DNA from 2 places in the Mesorhizobium sp. CC13 genome. Region 1 is predicted to be linked to the other one. Evidence: riboswitches for the same ligand, from Rfam matches in the RefSeq annotation. Region 1 holds a riboswitch; the other holds the start of a gene.
What was found. A riboswitch is a leader RNA that binds a small molecule or an ion and turns the genes downstream of it on or off. The one in region 1 is predicted to bind thiamine pyrophosphate.
Positions count from the first base shown of each region.

Region 2: it holds a riboswitch for thiamine pyrophosphate, as region 1 does, so the genes downstream of both, thiC (phosphomethylpyrimidine synthase ThiC) here and thiB (thiamine ABC transporter substrate binding subunit) in region 1, are expected to answer to the same signal.

Region 1 covers NZ_JARDJI010000006.1:140,805-148,265, reverse strand. The annotation lists gene PV773_RS11280 (ABC-F family ATP-binding cassette domain-containing protein) at 1-739, opposite strand, end outside; gene PV773_RS11275 (thiamine diphosphokinase) at 743-1,387, opposite strand; TPP riboswitch at 1,485-1,605, shown strand; gene thiB (thiamine ABC transporter substrate binding subunit) at 1,651-2,655, shown strand; gene thiP (thiamine/thiamine pyrophosphate ABC transporter permease) at 2,903-4,519, shown strand; gene thiQ (thiamine ABC transporter ATP-binding protein) at 4,516-5,241, shown strand; gene PV773_RS11255 (M48 family metalloprotease) at 5,439-6,908, shown strand; gene PV773_RS11250 (RNA polymerase factor sigma-32) at 6,912-7,461, opposite strand, start outside.
Region 2 covers NZ_JARDJI010000011.1:739-8,199, reverse strand. The annotation lists gene PV773_RS15560 (alpha-ketoacid dehydrogenase subunit beta) at 1-926, opposite strand, end outside; gene PV773_RS15555 (3-methyl-2-oxobutanoate dehydrogenase (2-methylpropanoyl-transferring) subunit alpha) at 930-2,165, opposite strand; TPP riboswitch at 2,361-2,478, shown strand; gene thiC (phosphomethylpyrimidine synthase ThiC) at 2,589-4,400, shown strand; gene thiO (glycine oxidase ThiO) at 4,408-5,391, shown strand; gene thiS (sulfur carrier protein ThiS) at 5,375-5,572, shown strand; gene PV773_RS15535 (thiazole synthase) at 5,790-6,563, shown strand; gene PV773_RS15530 (thiamine phosphate synthase) at 6,560-7,165, shown strand; partial or broken gene PV773_RS15525 (bifunctional hydroxymethylpyrimidine kinase/phosphomethylpyrimidine kinase) at 7,135-7,359, shown strand.

The sequences.
Region 1 (7,461 bases):
GGCGCATGTTGCGCTTGCGCCGGGCGGTCACCCCGTAGCGCAGCCAGTGCTCCTCGCGCACGATCTGGCGGCCGAGCTTGTGCTGCTCGCGCTCCTCCTCCTCGAGGATCTGGTCGCGCCATTCCTCGAAATGGGCGAAGCCGCGGTCGAGCCGGCGCGTCTGGCCGCGATCGAGCCAGACCGTGTTGCGGCTGACGCGTTCGAGGAAGCGGCGGTCGTGCGAGATCAGGATCAGCGCCGAAGAGGTGCGGATGAGTTCTTCCTCCAGCCATTCGATGACCGAGAGGTCGAGATGGTTGGTCGGCTCGTCGAGCAGCACGATGTCCGGCTCCGGCGCCATGACGCGGGCGAGTGCTGCGCGGCGCGCCTCGCCGCCGGAAAGGTCGCCGGGGCGCTCCTCGCCGGTGAGCCCGAGATGATCGAGCAGGTAGGTGGCGCGATGCGGATCGTCGGCCGGTCCCAAGCCCGCCTCGACATAGGCGCGCACGCTGGCAAAACCGTCCATGTCGGGCGCCTGCGGCAGGTAGCGGATGGTCGCCGAAGGCTGGCGGAACACCTCGCCGTCGGTCGGCTCGACCAGGCCGGCGGCGATCTTGAGCAGCGTCGACTTGCCCGAACCGTTGCGGCCGACGAGCGCGATCTTGTCGCCGGCCGAGGCGGAGAGCGCCGCCCCGTCGAGCAGCGGCACGCCGCCGAAGGTCAGGCGGATGCCGTCGAGATTGAGGAGCGGTGGCGCCATTTTTCAGAATTCCGAGGCGGGAAAGGGATGTGCGAGAAGCAAGGCGCGGCCGTCGGCCAGCGATATGCTGAGCCGCCCGCGAACTTCGTTCGACAAGGTCAGCGAGGAACCGAACGGCACCTCGACCTTGTCGAGCGGCCATTTGGCGCCCTCTTCGGAGAGGCCGGAGAGCGCGGAGAAGGCGAGCACGGAAAACAACGTGCCCGCGTCATAGTCGAAGTCGGCAGCACCAGGGAGCAAAGGCACACCCTCCTGGCGGCCGCTGGTGAGCAGCACCTCGGTACCGGCTTCCGCAAGCCTGAGCGCCAGCGCCAGATGCAGGAAGGCATGGTCGGCGCGCGGGCCGCCAAAGGCGCCGGCGAGAACCAGCGAGGTGGCGCCACGATCAAGAGCCGCGGCGATGGCCAACTCGCCGTCGGTCTTGTCCTTGTCGGCGGGAAAGGTCTCGCGCGGCAGGCCGGCCAGGCGGGCATCGAGATCGGCCGGCACGGAATCGAAGTCGCCCAGCCAGAGTTCCGGGACCAGGTCGAGCATGGCCGCGTGGCGGATGCCGGAATCGGCCGCGATCACGCGGCTGCCCGCGACCTGGCTGTCGAGGCGCGGCGTGCGGAATATCTCGCCGCCGAGGAGGATGGTGAACCGGCTCATGCCGTGGCCATTACCAGCCCGGCAGCCGAAACGGAAGGCCGCCGCGCGTGCCTGAAACTTGCGCTTGCACCGCCCCTTCGCCGGCTCTATTTCTTGGATCGCTCTAACGGGGTGCCTGTCGCGCGCAAGCGGGCCGGCTGAGAGGCTGGGAGAATTCCGGCCAACCCGCCGAACCTGATCCGGTTTGTACCGGCGGAGGGATTAGATGCTTCGGACGCCCCGGCGCTTCAAATTCCCTTTCAACCCTAATGAAGGAGGCGCCGATGCGCTCGCTGATCCTGTCGCTGACATCCGCCCTGGCGCTTGCCGCCGCTGCCTTCCCGGCTTCGGCCGAAGGCAAGCTCACCATCTACACCTATGAGAGCTTCACCTCAGAATGGGGCCCCGGCCCGCAGGTGAAGAAGGCTTTCGAGGCCGAATGCGCCTGCGCGGTCGATTTCGTCTCGGTGGCCGACGGCGTGGCGCTGCTCAACCGCGTCAAGCTCGAGGGGGCCTCGACCAAGGCCGACATCGTGCTCGGCCTCGACACCAACCTGACCGCCGAGGCCAAGGCGACCGGCCTGTTCGTGCCGCACGCCGCGGCGGGCAACGACATCAAGGTCCCCGGCGACTGGAAGGACGACACCTTCGTGCCCTACGACTACGGCTACTTCGCCGTCGTCTATGATACCGAGAAGCTGAAGACCCCGCCCAAGAGCCTGAAGGACCTGGTCGAGGGCAACCCCGAGGAGAAGATCGCCATCCAGGATCCGCGCACCTCGACGCCGGGCCTCGGCCTGCTGCTCTGGGTCAAGTCGGTCTATGGCGACAAGGCGCCCGAGGCCTGGGCCAAGCTCAAGGGCCGCGTGCTGACCGTCACCCCGGGCTGGAGCGAGGCCTATGGCCTGTTCACCAAGGGCGAGGCGCCGATGGTGCTGTCCTACACGACCTCGCCCGCCTACCACATCGTCGCCGAGAACACCGAGCGCTACCAGGCCGCATCCTTCGAGGAAGGCCACTATCTCCAGATCGAGGTCGCCGGCATAACCACCACGGGCGCCAAGAACCCGCTGTCGGAGAAGTTCATGGCCTTCATGACCGGCCCGGGCTTCCAGGACGTGGTGCCTGAGACCAACTGGATGCTGCCGGCCGGCAAGACCGACAAGCCGCTCAACCCCGCCTTCGACAAGCTGGTGAAGCCGTCCAAGACGCTGCTCTTCAGCGCCGACGAGGTCGCCGCCAACCGCAAGGCCTGGGTCGACGAGTGGCTCGGCGTGATGAGCAGGTAAGCTCGTAAGGCTGGAACGTGGCCGCGCTTCAACACCCCCCTCTGGCCTGCCGGCCATCTCCCCCACAAGGGGGGAGATTGGCTGTGGCATGGCCTGCGCCAATCTTTGGCGCTGCTGGAAGCAGAGGGAGGCTGAAGCAGCTGATCTCCCCCCTTGTGGGGGAGATGGCCGGCAGGCCAGAGGGGGGCGCGACAGGGCGCAATGTTAGTCGGCCTTACAGTCCGCACCCTGCAAAGTCCGGCCCATCATGCAGATAAGCCATCGCGACCCCCGCATCGCCGCAGGCATCCTCGCGCTGGCGGCCATCGGCCTGCTGATCGGCGGTGCCTTCGCAGGCCTCGGCGTCGAAGCCTGGCGCAACCCCGAAGGCGCCTATGCAGCCTTCGATTCCTATCTCTTTCGTATCGCCCGCTTCACGCTGTGGCAGGCACTGCTGTCGATGCTGCTTTCGGTCGGCCCGGCGATCCTTGTCGCCCGCGCGCTTGCACGACATCCGGAGTTTCCCGGCCGCGGGCTGATCCTGCGCCTGTTCGGCGTGCCGCTGGCGTTGCCGGCGATCGTCGCGGCCCTCGGCATTCTGACGCTCTATGGCCGCGCCGGCTATTTCGCCGCCCCCCTCGGTGCGCTGGGCGGAGGCACCTGGCCGGGCATCTACGGGCTTTCCGGCATCCTCGTCGCGCATGTCTTCTTCAACCTGCCTCTCGCGACGCGGCTGCTGCTCGAATCGTTGCAGACCGTTCCCGCCGACCAATTGCGGCTGGCGAGCCAGCTCGGCATGGGCGCGCGCGCGAGCTTTCGGCTGATCGAATGGCCGGCGATGCGCACGGCCCTGCCCGGCACCGCCGGGCTGGTGTTCATGCTCTGCATCACCTCCTTCACCATCGTACTCACGCTCGGCGGCGGCCCCGCCGCAACCACCCTCGAGGTCGCGATCTACCAGGCGCTGCGCTTCGACTTCGACCCCGCGCGGGCGGTGGCGCTGACGCTGCTGCAGATCGTGCTGACGGCGGCGGCGGTGGCCCTGCTGACGAAGCTCGGGGCCAACACGACGGGCGACGCCAACCTCTCGGTGGCGCGGCGCAGCTATATCGACGCCCGTATCGGCGAGAGGATCATGAACGCCGCCGTCATCCTCGCTGCACTGGTTTTCGTCGGCGGGCCGATGCTGGCCACCGTCGCATCCGGGCTGGAAGCCGACCTCGGCCGCCTTGCCACCGAAGCCTCTGTCCAAGGTGCCGCGCTGACGAGCCTCGTTTTCGCCTCGCTTTCGGCGGCGCTGGCCTGCGCGCTTTCCCTCGCCCTCGTCATGGCGCGGCACGCGCTTGCCGCCGCCCGAGCGGGCAACAAGCGACCGTTGCTCGAGAAGATGACCGATACCGGCGCCGGCCTCGTTCTGGTGGTGCCGCCGGTCGTCGTCGGCGCCGGATGGTTCGTGCTGGTGCGGCAGGGCGTCGACGTCTTCGCGCTCGCGCCGGTCATGGTCGTGACCGTCAATGCGGTGATGGCGATGCCGTTCGCCGTGCGTGCCATCCGCCCGGCTCACGATGCCGCCGCCGAGCGCCACGAAAGGCTGCGCGCGCAACTGGGCATCGCCGGCTGGAGCCGCCTGCGCCTGATCGACTGGCCGGTGCTGCGGCGGCCGCTCGCCACCGCCTTCGCCTTCGCCGCAGCACTTTCGCTGGGCGACCTCGGCGTGATCGCGCTGTTCGGCAGCGACGCGGTGCAGACCCTGCCCTATCTTCTGCTCGCCCGCATGGGCAGCTACCGCACGGCCGACGCTGCCGGGCTGGCGCTGATGCTCGGGCTGCTGTGCCTGGCACTGATGATGCTCGCCGACCGGCTCGGCAAGGAGACTTCGCGATGACGGCAAGGGGCGAAGCGGTGCGGCTCGACCGGGTGCTGTTCAGCTATGCGGAAACCATGGTGCGTTTCGACGTGGACTTCGCTCCCGGCGAGATCACCGCGATCATGGGACCGAGCGGCGCCGGCAAGTCGACGCTGCTCAATCTGGTGGCCGGCTTCGAGGAGCCGCGAGAAGGACGGGTGCTGATCGGCGGAGCAGACGTGACCGCAGCGCCGCCTTCCGGGCGCCCGGTCTCGATGGTGTTCCAGGAGAACAACCTCTTCGCCCATCTCGACGTCGCCAGCAATGTCGGGCTGGGGCGCTCTCCCGCCCTCAAACTCACGGCTTCAGACCGCGAAGACGTGCAGGAGGCGCTGACGCGCGTCGGCCTCGCCGGCATGACGAATCGGCTGCCGCGGGAACTGTCCGGCGGCGAACGCCAGCGTGTCGCGCTGGCCCGCGTCCTTGTGCGCGACCGGCCGGTTCTGCTCCTGGATGAACCGTTCGCCTCGCTTGGACCAGCGCTGCGCGACGAGATGCTGGACCTGCTCGCGGGCGTGCATGCAGAACGGCCGATGACCGTGCTTTTTGTGACACACCAACCCGAAGACGCGCGAAAACTGGCCAAAAACATGGTTTTCGTCGAAGCAGGCATGGTCGCGGCGAGCGGCAAAGCCGTTGATTTCTTCAACAATTCTGGACCGGAGGCGTTCCGTCGCTATATCGGTGCCGAACGTGACTGAGCCGATCACGGGAATTTGCCCGGAAGCGGACATAATTTACGGTCAAATCGCCACAATGACCAAGCGTGCCTTATTGTCTCGGCATAGTGAGTATGGCTAGGTCCACGCGATACCGTCGGGTAATGCTTCGCCGCTGCCCAGACCACCGAAAGGAAGCTGCCCTGCCTATCCGCCGCCACGGCCTCACCGAGAAGCCCATGTCACGCCGCTCGCGACTTGCCCTCGCGGTCGCGCTGACGGCGCTCGTCGCCGGGTGCCAGGTGCTCAATCCGGCCGACGTCCGCGAGTCAGGCTTCCAGCCTTCGAACAACCCCGTGACGGTCGACAACGTCTCGCGCAACGACAAGTTCGCCGAGATCGCCAAGGCCCAGCATCCGCGCATCCTCGCCACCTATGGCGGCGAGTATTCCGATCCGAAGCTGGAGCGCATGGTGGCCAAGGTGGTCGGCAGCCTGACCACGGCTTCGGCCAACCCGAACCAGACCTACCGCATCACCATCCTCAACTCGCCCAACGTCAACGCCTTCGCGCTGCCGGGCGGCTATCTCTACGTGACCCGCGGCCTGCTGGCGCTCGCCAACGATTCGGCCGAGCTCGCCGCCGTGATCTCGCACGAGATGGGCCACGTCACCGCCAATCACGGCGTCCAGCGGCAGCAGAAGGAAGCCGAGGAAGTGCTGGCGACGAAGGTCGTGACGGACGTGCTCGGCGAAAGCCCGACGGCCAAGGCGGCACTCATCCGCGGCAAGCTCCGGCTCGCCCAGTTCTCGCGCAACCAGGAACTGGAGGCCGACGGCATCGGCATCAAGACGAGCGGGCAGGCCGGCTACGATCCGTTCGCCGCAGGCCGCTTCCTGCAGTCGATGGCGTCCTACAGCGACTTCCGCTCCGTCAGCGGCGCCACCGACGCCAGCCTCGACTTCCTTGCCAGCCACCCCAATGCGCCGCAGCGCATCGATCTCGCCCAGCGCCACGCGCGCCAGTTCGGGGCGCCGGGCATCGGCCGGCGCGACCGCGACTCCTTTCTGGCCGGCATCGACGGACTGCTGTTCGGCGATACGCCGGAAGAAGGCTATGTGCGCGGCACCAACTTCCTCCATCCCAAGCTCGGCATATCCTTTGCGGTGCCGCAGGGCTTCATCATCGACAACACGGCCGCCGCCGTCACCGCGACCGGTCCGGGCAACATCGCCATCCGGTTCGACGGCGTGAGCATCAACAACAACATGTCGCTGCCGGACTACATCCGCAGCGGCTGGGTGGCGGGCCTCGATCCGGCAAGCGTGCAGGCTCAGACCATCAACGGCAACGAAGCGGCCTTTGCGCGCGCCAGCGCCGAGGGCTGGCAGTTCGACATCGTCGTCATCCGGGCCGAGACCCAGGTCTATCGCCTGCTGACGGCAGCACCGACGGCAAGCAACCAGCTCGACAGCATCGCACGCACGGTAAGCTCCAGCTTCCATGTGATGACCGCCGCGGAGAAGGCTGCGCTCAAGCCGCTGCGCATCCGCGTCGTCACGGTTCAGCCGGGCCAGACCATGGGTTCGCTTGCTGCGAGCATGGTCGGCGTCGATCGCAAGCTCGACCTGTTCCGCGTGCTCAACGCCCTTGGCCCGGGCGCCACCGTTTCGGCCGGCGACAAGGTCAAGATCGTCACGGACAGGTAGGCTTCAGGCGCCGACGAAATCGACGTTCTGCTTGACCAGCGCCGATTTCAGCTTCTCCAGCGCGCGCGTCTCGATCTGCCGGACGCGCTCCTTCGATATGCCGAGCGTGGTCCCAAGTTGCTCGAGCGTGGCCCCCTCCTCGCTCAGCCGGCGCTCTTCGATGATCTGAAGCTCGCGCGCGTTGAGCACGCCGAGCGCATCGCGCAGCCAGCCGGAACGCCGCTCGATGTCGATTGCCTCGCAGACCAGTTCGTCCGGCAGCGGCTCGTCCGAAACCAGCAGGTCCATGCGCTCCCCGGCGTCCATTTCGTCGTTGAGCGGGGCATTGAGGGAGGCATCGGGCACCGACAGGCGCATGTCCATAGTGGCGACGTCGGCCTCCGATACGCCGAGGGCAACCGAGATCTCGTGATAGGCCGAAGTGCCGCCGAGCAGCCCACCGCCCTGGGCGAGCCGCGCGCGCATCCTGCGGAGATTGAAGAATAGGGACTTCTGGGCCGAACTCGTGCCGCCCCTGACGATCGACCAGTTGCGGAGGATGTAATCCTGCATC
Region 2 (7,461 bases), on a different contig from region 1:
TCCCAGCCGGTGACGCGGGCGACGGGCGCTTCGAGGTGGTAGAAGCAGTTTTCCTGTACCAGCGACACGAGCTCGGCACCGAAGCCCGAGGTCAGCGTCGCCTCGTGCACCACCACGCAGCGGCGGGTCTTCCTGACCGAGGCGACGATGGTTTCGAGATCGAGCGGCAACAGCGTCCTGAGGTCGATGACCTCGGCGTCGATGCCCGTCTCCTCGGCCGCCGCCTGGGCGACATAGACCATGGTGCCATAGGCGAGCACGGTGACGGCGGAACCGGAACGGCGGATATCCGCCTTGCCCAGCGGCACGGTGAAGTGGCCCTCCGGCACCTCCCCCAGCTCATGCTTCGACCATGCCGTGACAGGCCGGTCGTGATGGCCGTCGAAGGGGCCGTTGTATAATCGTTTCGGCTCCAGAAAGATCACCGGATCCGGGTCTTCGATGGAGGCGATCAGCAGGCCCTTGGCGTCGAGCGGATTGGACGGAACGACGACCTTGAGGCCGGAGACGTGGGTGAACAGCGCCTCGGGGCTCTGGCTGTGGGTCTGGCCGCCGAAGATGCCGCCGCCTGTCGGCATGCGGATGACGATCGGGCAGGTGAATTCGCCATTGGAGCGGTAACGCAACCGTGCCGCTTCCGAAACGATCTGGTCATATGCTGGATAGACGTAGTCGGCGAACTGGATTTCGATACATGGCTTCAAGCCATAAGCGGCCATGCCGACGGCGGCGCCGACGATGCCAAGCTCGCTGATCGGCGCGTCGAAACAGCGCGAGCGGCCGTATTTCTGCTGGAGCCCTTGCGTGCAGCGGAAGACGCCGCCGAAATAGCCGACGTCCTCGCCGAACACGACGACGTTGTCGTCGCGGCCCATGGAGACGTCCATGGCGCTGCGGATGGCCTCGATCATAGTCATGCGCGGCATCGGCTACACTCCCGCCTTCTGGCGCTGGCGACGGAGATGCGGCGGCATCTCGGCATAGACGCCCTCGAACATGTCGCGCGTCGACGGCTTGCCGCCGGCATGCAGGGTGCCGTGGCTCTCGGCTTCCTTCTGCGCGGCGATGACCGCTTCGAGGATTTCCGCCTCGGTCTGCTTGTGGCGGTCGTCCGACCACAGGCCGCGCCGGATCAGATGGTTCTTCAGCCGGATGACAGGGTCGCCAAGCGGCCAGGCATCCGACTCGGTCTTCGGCCGGTAGGCGGAGGGATCGTCCGAGGTCGAGTGCGCGCCGACGCGGTAGGTGACGTATTCGACCAGCGTCGGGCCGAGGTTGCTGCGGGCGCGCTCGGTCGCCCACTTCGCCACCGCGTGCACGGCGAGGTAGTCGTTGCCGTCGACGCGCAGCGCCGGGATGCCGAAGCCGAGGCCGCGCGCGGCAAACGTGCCGGAACCGCCGCGGGCGATGCCCTGGAAGGTCGAGATCGCCCACTGGTTGTTGACGATGTTGAGCACGACGGGCGCCTTGTAGGTCGAGGCGAAGACGAGCGCGGCATGGAAATCGCTCTCGGCGGTGGCGCCGTCGCCGACCCAGCCGACGGCGATCTTGCTGTCGCCCTTGATCGCCGACGCCATCGCCCAGCCCACAGCCTGGATGTACTGGGTCGTCAGGTTGCCGGAGATCGAGAAGAAGCCGTGATCCTTAGCCGAATACATGATCGGCAGCTGGCGGCCCTTCAGCGGATCCTTTTCGTTGGAATAGATCTGGTTCATCATGTCGACCATCGGGTAGCCGCCCGCGATCAGCAGGCCGGCCTGGCGATAGGTCGGGAAATTCATGTCGCCCTGGACGAGCGCCTTGCGGAAGGCGCAGCTCACCGCCTCCTCGCCCATGTGCTGCATGTAGAACGAGGTCTTGCCCTGGCGCTGAGCCATCTGCATGCGCGCATCGAAGGTGCGCAGCGTCATCATGTGGCGCAGGCCTTCGAGCTGTTCCTCGTCGGTCAGCGTGCCGGCCCAGGGCCCGACGGCGTCGCCCTCGCGGTTGAGCACCCGGATGATCGAATAGGCGAGATCGCGGATCGTCCTGGGGTCGACGTCGACCGGCGGCCGGTCGACCGAACCCGCCTTGGGGATCGGCACGTTGGAGAAATCGGGCGTTCCGCCCGGCCGCACTTCGGGCTCGGGCACGTGGAACTTGAGCGGCGAGGGATTGTCCGTCACGGATGTTCCTCCTGTCTCCTGCGGGCCGCACGTCCTCCCCGGACACCGCACGCACCAGACAATTTATGTCAGCGATGCTGACCTATTATCCGATCATCATCGGAACCGCAATGGGGTCCCGACATCGGCGACTTTGGCATTCTCTCGCCCTCTGCGAAAGGCCGTTGACAGCACCTACGTTCCGCCTCCATGCTTAAGGCTCACCAGGGGGGTCCCGACAAGGGGCTGAGATTCTGCTGGCTTCGCGCAGCGCAGTGACCCGTTGAACCTGATCCAGTTCATACTGGCGTAGGGACGGTGCGAGGCGCAGCAAGCCGGTTCTCCGGCTCAGGCAATCGGGCTCATCCATGCCCGGGGTCCCCAGGCTAAACCTCTCCTCCATCTCATCGCATGGACTGGGTCTCCAACCAGGAGGCTCAACTCATGAATGCCCACACCCCGACCGTCACCGTTGGCGAACTTCCCGCATCGAGGAAGGTCTACAAACCGGGCAAGATCCATCCCGACATCCGCGTGCCGATGCGCGAGATCTCGGTCCGTCCGAGCGCCGGCGAGCCGCCGGTCACCGTCTACGATTCGTCCGGCCCTTACACCGACACGTCGGTGAAGACCGACATCGAGCGCGGGCTGCCGCGGCTGCGCGAGGACTGGATCCTCGCCCGCGGCGATGTCGAGCGCTACGAGGGCCGCGCGGTCAAGGACGAGGACAACGGCTTCGTTTCGGCCGAGCGCCTGACGCCGGAATTCCCGGTCCGCAACGCACCGCTGCGCGCCACCGGCGGCCGCGCCGTCACCCAGCTCGCCTATGCCCGCGCCGGCATCGTCACGCCCGAGATGGAGTTCGTCGCCATCCGCGAGAACCTCGGCCGCGAGCAGATCAGGGCCAAGCTCCAGCGCGATGGCGAAAGCTTCGGCGCCGTCATCCCCGATTTCGTGACGCCCGAATTCGTCCGCGACGAGGTCGCCCGCGGCCGCGCCATCATCCCCTCAAACATCAACCATCCCGAGAGCGAGCCGATGATCATCGGCCGCAACTTCCTGGTGAAGATCAACGCCAATATCGGCAACTCGGCCGTCACCTCGTCGATGGCCGAGGAGGTCGAGAAGATGGTGTGGGCGACGCGCTGGGGCGGCGACACGGTGATGGACCTATCCACGGGGCGCAACATCCACAACATCCGCGACTGGATCGTCCGCAACGCGCCGGTGCCGATCGGCACGGTGCCGCTCTACCAGGCGCTCGAAAAGGTCGGCGGCATCGCCGAGAACCTGACCTGGGAAGTGTTCCGCGACACGCTCATCGAGCAGGCCGAACAGGGCGTCGACTACTTCACCATCCATGCCGGCGTGCGGCTCGCCTACATCCACCTGACGGTCGACCGCGTCACCGGCATCGTTTCGCGGGGCGGCTCGATCATGGCCAAGTGGTGCCTGCACCACCACAAGGAGAGCTTCCTATACGAGCATTTCGAGGAGATCTGCGACATCTGCCGGACCTATGACGTGGCGTTTTCGCTCGGTGACGGCCTGCGCCCCGGCTCGATCGCGGATGCCAACGACGCGGCCCAGTTCGCCGAATTGGAGACGCTGGGCGAGTTGACCCAGATCGCCTGGGCCAAGGACTGCCAGGTGATGATCGAGGGCCCCGGCCACGTGCCGATGCACAAGATCAAGGAGAACATGGACAAGCAGTTAGAGGTGTGCGGCGAGGCGCCGTTCTACACGCTCGGGCCGCTCACCACCGACATAGCGCCGGGCTACGACCACATTACCTCTGGCATCGGTGCTGCCATGATCGGCTGGTTCGGCACGGCCATGCTCTGCTACGTCACGCCAAAGGAGCATCTCGGCCTGCCCGACCGCAACGACGTCAAGACAGGCGTCATCACCTACAAGATCGCGGCGCATGCCGCCGATCTCGCCAAGGGCCATCCGGCCGCGAAGGTCAGGGACGACGCCCTGTCGCGGGCGCGCTTCGAGTTCCGCTGGGAGGACCAGTTCAACCTGTCGCTCGACCCCGAGACGGCGCGCTCCTTCCACGACGAGACCTTGCCCAAGGAGGCGCACAAGGTGGCGCATTTCTGCTCGATGTGCGGCCCGAAATTCTGCTCGATGCGGATCTCCCACGACATCCGCGCCGAGGCGCAGAAAGAGGGGCTGGCGGCGATGGCGGCGAAGTACCGCGACGGCGGCGACCTCTACATGCCGGTCGAAAACGCCGAACCGGCGGAGTGAGCCAGCCATGAAGGTGCTGGTCCGCGGCGCGGGCGTCGCCGGGTTGACGCTTGCGTTTGAGCTGGCGACGCGCGGCGCCAGCGTGACCGTGGTCGACACCAGACGGCAGATCGCCGGCAATGCCTCGTGGCAGGCCGGCGGCATGCTGGCGCCATGGTGCGAGCGGGAGAGCGCCGAAGAGGCGGTACTTTCGCTCGGCCGGGATGCCGCCGGCTGGTGGGAGGCTGCCCTGCCCGGCCATGTGCTGCGCAACGGCACGCTGGTCGTGGCGCCTGCCCGCGACGCCGGCGAACTCGACCGCTTCGGCCGCCGCACTTCAGGCTTCCGCACTGTGGACGCCGAGGCCATCGCCGCACTCGAACCAGACCTCGAGGGGCGTTTCGGGCGCGCGTTGTTCTTCGCCGAGGAAGCGCATCTCGATCCGCGCAAGGCAATGCTCGGGCTGCAGGAAAAGCTGGTCGAGATGGGCGTGCGTTTCGAGTTCGGCTACGGCGCCGTGCAGGCTCCAGGCAGGGCCGAGGTCGAGGCCGACTGCACCGGCATGGCCGACACGCGGCCCGGCCTGCGCGGCGTGCGCGGCGAGATGCTGATCCTCAAAAGCCGTGACGTGTCGCTGGCCCGGCCGGTGCGGCTGCTCCACCCGCGCATTCCGGTCTATGTCGTGCCGCGCTCGGACCACCTGTTCATGGTCGGCGCGACCATGATCGAGAGCGACGACGCGGGGCCGATCACCGCGCGCTCGCTGATGGAACTGCTCAACGCCGCCTACGCCCTGCACCCGGCCTTCGGCGAGGCCGAGCTGGTCGAAACGGGCGTCGGCGTGCGGCCAGCCTTTGCCGACAACCTGCCGCGCGTCGAGCGCGACGGGAACACCATCCGCATCAACGGCCTCTACCGCCACGGCTTCCTGCTCGCCCCCGCCATGGCGCGGCAGGCGGCCGACATGATCCTGGGCCAAGAAAAGGAGCTCGCCCATGAAGCTCACCGTTAACGGCGAGAGCCACGAGGTCGCGGCCGGCACGCTGGCGGCGCTGCTCGACGAACTCGACTTCGAAGGCGGCTGGCTCGCGACCGCCCTCAACGGCGAGGTCGTGCCTGCCAAGGAACGCGACGGCTGTGCGTTGGCCGAGGGCGACCGGGTCGAGATCCTGGCGCCGATGAAGGGAGGGTGAGGTCGTGCTGAAGGTACCCCCACCCCTAACCCCTCCCCACGAGGGAGAGGGGGACGCTGGTCGCCCTGGCCGCACTTTTCGGCAGGCGCCACTCACGGCATGCGCTCTTCTTCCAGCAGGTCGGACGCCGCCAAAGTCCCCCTCCCCCTTGTGGGGAGGGGTTAGGGGTGGGGGTATCCCAGCCTCCACCTCGCAATCGACCCCGAGGAGTTGACCCATGCTCGACCTCTACGGCCAACAATTCTCGTCCCGCCTGCTTCTCGGCACCGCGCTCTATCCCTCGCCCGCGATCATGGCCGAGGCGATCAGGGCGTCGGGCGCCGACGTCGTCACCGTGTCGCTGCGCCGCGAGACCTCGGGCGGCAAGACGGGCGGGCAGTTCTGGTCGCTGATCCAGTCGCTCGGCGTCCGCGTGCTGCCCAACACCGCCGGCTGCCATTCGGTCAAGGAAGCGGTGACGACGGCGAAGATGGCGCGTGAGGTCTTTGCCACCAACTGGATCAAGCTCGAGGTCATCGGCAACCACGACACGCTGCAGCCCGATGTATTCGGGCTAGTCGAGGCGGCACGGATCCTGTCATCTGACGGCTTCGAGGTGTTCCCTTATACGACCGACGATCTGGTCGTGGCCGGACGGCTGCTCGACGCCGGCTGCAAGGTGCTGATGCCGTGGTGCGCGCCGATCGGCTCGGCTCGCGGCCCGCAGAACATCGACGCGCTGCGCAGCCTGCGCGGCCACTTCCCCGGCGTGCCGCTGATCGTCGACGCCGGCATCGGCCGCCCGTCGCATGCGGCGACCGTCATGGAGCTCGGCTACGACGCCGTGCTGCTCAACACCGCCGTCGCCAAGGCGGGCGACCCCGTCGCCATGGCGTCCGCCTTCGGCAAGGCGGTCGAGGCCGGGCGGCAGGCATTCCTGGCCGGCCCGCTCGAACCCCGCGACATGGCCGTCCCCTCCACCCCCGTCATCGGCATGGCAGCATTCTCATGAAGCTCGACCCGTTCTACCTCATCGTCGATTCCGCCCGCTGGATCGAACGCCTGGTGCCGCTCGGCGTGCAGCTGGTGCAGCTGCGCGTCAAGGACATGGACGAGGCCGGCCTGCGCCGCGAAATCCGCGCGGCGAAGGCCGTCTGCGAACGCCATGGCTGCCAGTTCATCGTCAACGACTACTGGCGCCTCGCCATCGACGAGGGTTGCGACTTCGTCCATCTCGGACAGGAGGATCTCGCCGACGCCGACGTGAAGGCGATCCGCAGCGCCGGCCTGAAGCTCGGCCTCAGCACCCATGACGACACAGAACTCGACATCGCCCTCGCCGCCGATCCCGACTATGTCGCGCTCGGGCCCGTGTACCCGACCATACTCAAGGCGATGAAATGGGCGTCGCAGGGCCTCGACCGCATCGCCAACTGGAAACAGCGCGTCGGCGCGGTGCCGCTGGTTGCGATCGGCGGGCTCAATGTCGAGCGCATACCGGGCGTGTTCGCACAGGGCGCCAACGCTGCTGCCGTCGTCACCGACATCACCCTCAACGCCGCCCCGGAGGCACGCACGCGCGAATGGCTGGCAGCGACAGCCCAGTGGCGATGACCCCGCACGTGCTCATCGTCGCCGGCTCGGATTCGAGCGGCGGCGCCGGCATCGTCCGCGACTTAGAGACAGTGTCTGCCTTCGGCCTGCGCAGCAGCCTGGCCGTCACGGCGGTGACCGTGCAGACCCATACCCGTGTCGAGCGCATCGAGCAGATGCCGCCCGAGTTGGTTGCAGAGCAGATGCGGGCAGCGTTTGCGGCGATATCGGCGGGATCATCTGGCCAAGCGGGGTTGGCAAGCGTTGTACCCCCACCCCTAGCCCCTCCCCACAAGGGGGAGGGGGATTTTGCGGCA